One region of the Blautia obeum ATCC 29174 genome, then DNA from elsewhere that is predicted to be linked to it. Evidence: riboswitches for the same ligand, from Rfam matches in the RefSeq annotation. Region 1 holds a riboswitch; the other holds the start of a gene.
The links. A riboswitch is a leader RNA that binds a small molecule or an ion and turns the genes downstream of it on or off. The one in region 1 is predicted to bind FMN.

Region 1 (2,479 bases):
GGGCGTTCGGGGCATCGCTGCGTTAGGTAAATTCCATTTGGCGAGATGTCGATAGACCATAAAATTGTTTTTTTCTAAAGCAGACTATTGATTGTATTTATATTAAGTTTTCAACAACAATGTAACCATTGAAATTACATCTGTTTTTTGATATGATTACTGTCAAAGAGAGGTGTTTATAATGCAGATTTCAAGCAGATTTACAATGGCAATCCATATGTTTGCCTGTATAGATATATTTTCGGATCAGAAGATGACTAGTGATTTTATGGCAGCAAGCATTGGAACTAATCCGGTGATTGTTCGTAAAATATTGCAACAATTAAAGGCTGCTGGTCTTATTGAAGTTGCAAGAGGGACAGGCGGTGTGACAATTACCAGACCATTGGAGCAGATTACATTCCTTGATGTGTATAAAGCAGTGGAATGTGCACCAGATGAAGAACTGTTTCATTTTCATGAGAATCCCAATCAGAAATGTCCGGTAGGAAAGAATATTCACCATGTTCTTGATAAGAGACTGTTAGAAGTACAGAAGGCAATGGAGGAAAAACTTTCAGAAATGACACTTGCTGATGTGAAAAAAGATATTGCAGTGTATACAGAGGAAGAGTAGCCTACAGAAGGCTTCGGATGAGTGATTATATCATCACAATTTCCGGAGCCTTTTCGTTTTTCATAATCAATGTAAAATCTTCAAAAGGAGTTGTAACAAAAAAAGTTACAAAAAGTTTGATGTAACTATTGACATTACATTAAACGGATGATATTGTATAGCTACAAGATGTAATAATCATTGTTACAACATATCGAGGAGGTAATTTAAAATGCAGAAAGTAGTAGAATTTTTACAGAAAAATTCAGTTCAGTACTTAGCAACAGTCGGAAGAGATGGAAAGGCAAAATGCCGTCCATTCATGTTCTGTTTTGAGCAGGACGGAAAGCTTTGGTTCTGTACTAACAACACAAAGGATGTTTACAAGGATATGTTAGCAAATCCTGAAGTAGAAGTATCAGTATCTTCCCCTGAATACGCATGGATTCGCCTTCATGGCAAAGCAGTATTTGAGGACAACAAGAGTGTAAAGGAAGGATGCATGAACAATCCTATCGTTAAGGGACAGTACCAGACAGCAGATAATCCTATTTTTGAGGTATTCTATCTTGAAAATCCGCATGGTTTAATCGCAGATTTCTCTGGAAATCCACCTTATGAATTTTAAAGATAATTAACAGAAAAAATTACAGTCTTCGGGACAAGGTGTAATTCCTGACCGGCAGTATAGTCTGCGAGCAAAAGCTGATATGGTGCAATTCCATAACCGACGGTAAAGTCCGGATGAGAGAAGATATGATAAAACAAGTCCCGCAGGGAATCCCGTCCTGCGGGCTGTTTTAAATTCAGGCATATCTCACAAAAAGGAGATTTATGAGTAACAATACAGCAACTATTAAAACAAGAAAAAATTTAGTTTCTACAAGAACGATAACAATGACAGCTCTACTGGCAGCTATATCATATGTGTTGGCATTTTTAGAGTTTCCGGTTCCTTTGAGTCCATCATTTGGCGAATTTCTGCCATTTATTAAGACTAAGCTGGACGTTGTGCTATTCAATGCATTGCCGTTTAATATCTTAAAAGGCTTGGTAATTGGAGCAATTGCCATGATGATATATAAAAAACTTACACCGATACTGAAAGGAGAGACTTTGAAATGACAAAAATGGATTATCTTAAACTTCTGGTGGATGAAATTCATTCAACAACAGTTGCAACGATAGGTTCAGATGGACATCCTCAGACAAGAATCATAGATATGATGTACTATGATGAAGAAGGTGTGTATTTCCTTACAGCAAAGGGAAAAGCATTTTATGACCAGTTAATGGAGCAGCAGTATGTGGCAATATCCGCAACAAAAGACAAAATTGCGGTGTCTCTGCGTGGAAAAATAAAGAACATCGGAAAAAAGAATCTTGATATTATGTTTGAAAAAAATCCATATATGAAGAAAATCTATCCGGGAGATACGAAAGACGCAATCGAAGTGTTTCGGCTGTATGAGGCACAGGGAGAGTATTTTGATATCAGCAATCCATCAAATATTGTGAGGGATACTATAACAATTGGAAAAACCGAGGCAGTTCAGACAGGGTATTTTATTGGAAAAGAATGTATTGGATGCAAACTGTGTTGCTCTGTATGTCCGCAAAAATGCATTGATATATCTTCAGTTCCGGTTACTATCAACCAGAATCATTGTCTGCATTGCGGAAGATGTGCAGAAATTTGTCCGAAGCAGTGTATTGAGAAAAGAGGTTCATTATGATTTTTAAGAAAATCAGAAAAGGGCATGCTGACTGGAGAAACTTTTTATGTAGTACTCCGGCAAGGGATTATGTATTCCAAAAAGATGCATATGAAGATCAGATTGACAGGGCAGCAAAGAATATAAGAAATACAGACTGTGTTATAAT
Region 2 (2,479 bases), 360 kb from region 1:
TTGCCGGTGGTGTCGGACAGATTTCTGTAAAAGTAACAGGAAGTGCTTACACAGCCAAAATCCCGGGATTATCTAAGATTCCGGTAATCGGACCGATTTTATTCAATTATGGATTTATGACATATCTCTGTGTGATCGTAGCGGTGGTTTTGTCTTTCTTCTTATTTAAGACAAGAGCAGGCTTGAATCTTCGTGCAATTGGCGAGAATCCTGGAACAGCAGATGCAGCAGGTATCAATGTTATCAAATACAAATATCTGTCTACCTGTATCGGAGCAGGGCTTGCCGGACTTGGCGGACTCTATTTCGTAATGGAATATTCCGGCGGAACCTGGACAGACAATGGATTTGGTGACCGTGGATGGCTTGCAGTTGCGCTGGTAATCTTCGCCCTGTGGAAACCACTGAATGCAATCTGGGGAGCGTTCCTTTTCGGAGCACTTTATATCCTGTATCTGTATATCCCGGGACTGGGACGAAGTATGCAGGAGGTGTTTAAGGCACTGCCGTATGTGGTAACGATTATCGTACTGGTGTTTACAAGCTTCCGAAAGAAGAAGGAGCACCAGCCGCCGGCGGGACTTGGATTGCCGTATTTCCGTGAGGAGAGATAATAAAGGATTCCCGGTGATTATGGGATAATTAAATGAACCAGATGGGATTTTCGATAAATGTTCCTCTGGATACGTCTTAATTCAGAACTTCTAAGGTACCAAGGTGTACAGAACTTTGCTAAGAACAATACAGAAAATACTTTAAGCATATCCTTCTTTCTAAAATTTATATTGCATTCTTATAAAGTTAGTTATATAATACAGAAATATAAAAGAAAATTCTTCGGGGCAGGGTGACCGACGCAGTTGGAATTCCCTACCGGCGGTAAAGTCCGCGACCCGCGTAAGGCGGCTGATCCGGTGACTGGCACAAGTCAGAATTCCGGAACCGACAGTAAAGTCTGGATGAGAGAAGAACACGAATAATTCATACGTGCTCAGTACCCCGGGAAGATTATTCCCGGGATTTTTTTATGCAGCAGAAACTAATCTCCCCACTAAACTTATCTGCAGCATAGCGTAGAATTTTCTTTTAGAAAAAAAGAACAATTCAAAAAGGAGAGATAAGTATGAGTGAACAGGTTTTAAAAAGTGGAAACGTAATGGAGAGGAGTCGTACAAGAACGATCACACAGATCGCAATGCTTGGAGCCCTCGCCGGAATATTAATGAATTTTGAATTCCCGCTCCCATTCCTGGCACCATCCTTCTATCAGCTGGATTTCTCTGAGATTCCGGTACTGGTAGGAGCCTTCGCAATGGGACCGATCGCAGGTATCCTGATCGAAGTGGTAAAAGTTCTGGTGCATCTTGTAACAATGGGAACTATGACAGCAGGTGTTGGTGATTTTGCAAACTTCCTCTTTGGATGTACATTTGTTGTACCGGCAGGAATCATCTACAGACTGCATCATAACAAGAGTCGCAAACATGCCGTTATTGGAATGGCAGCAGGTACAGTACTGACAACAGCAGCAGCCTGCCTTATGAATGCATTTGTACTGCTTCCGGCATATGGCAAAGCATTTGGTATGCCGATCGAAGCATTTATTGAAATGGGATCAGCAGTACATCCTTCTGTAAACAGCCTTCTTGGTTTTGTAGCATTGATCATCGTTCCATTTAACTTATTTAAATATATTCTGATTTCTGTAATCGTATTCTTTATTTATAAAAGAATTCGTGTTATCCTTAAGGGAGACTGATTCAGGCACAGCAGACAGAGTGTGCAGAAAAGAGGAAACCCATGGGAAAGATTCATAATGTAGAAAAAATGACAGATAACCGTTTTGTCAATCTGTATCATGTGGATGCTACAAGTGTTCACAATACCCCGGTGTCTTATTACGTGGCATCCAGAGCAAAGGATGTTCCGGCGCTGAAACTGAAGACCGGACGTAATGATCCGGATGGTGTGATCATTTATAGTATCTATGGACAAAAGAAGGACAAGGTTGTTCTGGTACGCCAGTATCGTTACACATTGGGCGATTACATTTATGAATTTCCGGCAGGTCTGGTTGAGCCAGGCGAAGATTTCCATGAAGGTGCAGTCCGTGAGATGTATGAAGAAACTGGTCTTAAACTGGAACCTTTGAAAGTAGATCCTGCATTCGAAAAGCCGTATTTTACAACAGTAGGTATGACAGATGAATCCTGTGCAACTGTATACGGCTATGCCAGCGGTGAGATCAGTAAGGCAGCACAGGAAGACAGTGAGGAAATTGAAATCGTACTCGCTGACCGTACCGAAGTAAAACGAATCCTCAAAGAAGAACGTGTGGCAATTATGTGTGCCTATATGCTGATGCATTTTTTAAAGGATGAGGATCCATTTGAGTTTTTGAACTAATATGGCTGAAATGTCATGACCGCCTTGTGTGGATTGACATTTCAGTTTTTTTTACACATGAATGTGAGGCGTT

Region 2: it holds a riboswitch for FMN, as region 1 does, so the genes downstream of both, NQ503_RS14990 (ECF transporter S component) here and NQ503_RS16625 (hypothetical protein) in region 1, are expected to answer to the same signal.

The regions. Positions count from the first base shown of each region.
Region 1 is NZ_CP102265.1:3,472,094-3,474,572, reverse strand. It holds gene NQ503_RS16640 (flavodoxin family protein) at 1-26, shown strand, start outside; gene NQ503_RS16635 (Rrf2 family transcriptional regulator) at 182-616, shown strand; gene NQ503_RS16630 (pyridoxamine 5'-phosphate oxidase family protein) at 828-1,223, shown strand; FMN riboswitch at 1,244-1,355, shown strand; gene NQ503_RS16625 (hypothetical protein) at 1,430-1,720, shown strand; gene NQ503_RS16620 (pyridoxamine 5'-phosphate oxidase family protein) at 1,717-2,331, shown strand; gene NQ503_RS16615 (SIR2 family NAD-dependent protein deacylase) at 2,328-2,479, shown strand, end outside.
Region 2 is NZ_CP102265.1:3,112,166-3,114,644, reverse strand. It holds gene NQ503_RS14995 (ABC transporter permease) at 1-614, shown strand, start outside; FMN riboswitch at 830-975, shown strand; gene NQ503_RS14990 (ECF transporter S component) at 1,124-1,759, shown strand; gene NQ503_RS14985 (NUDIX hydrolase) at 1,801-2,406, shown strand.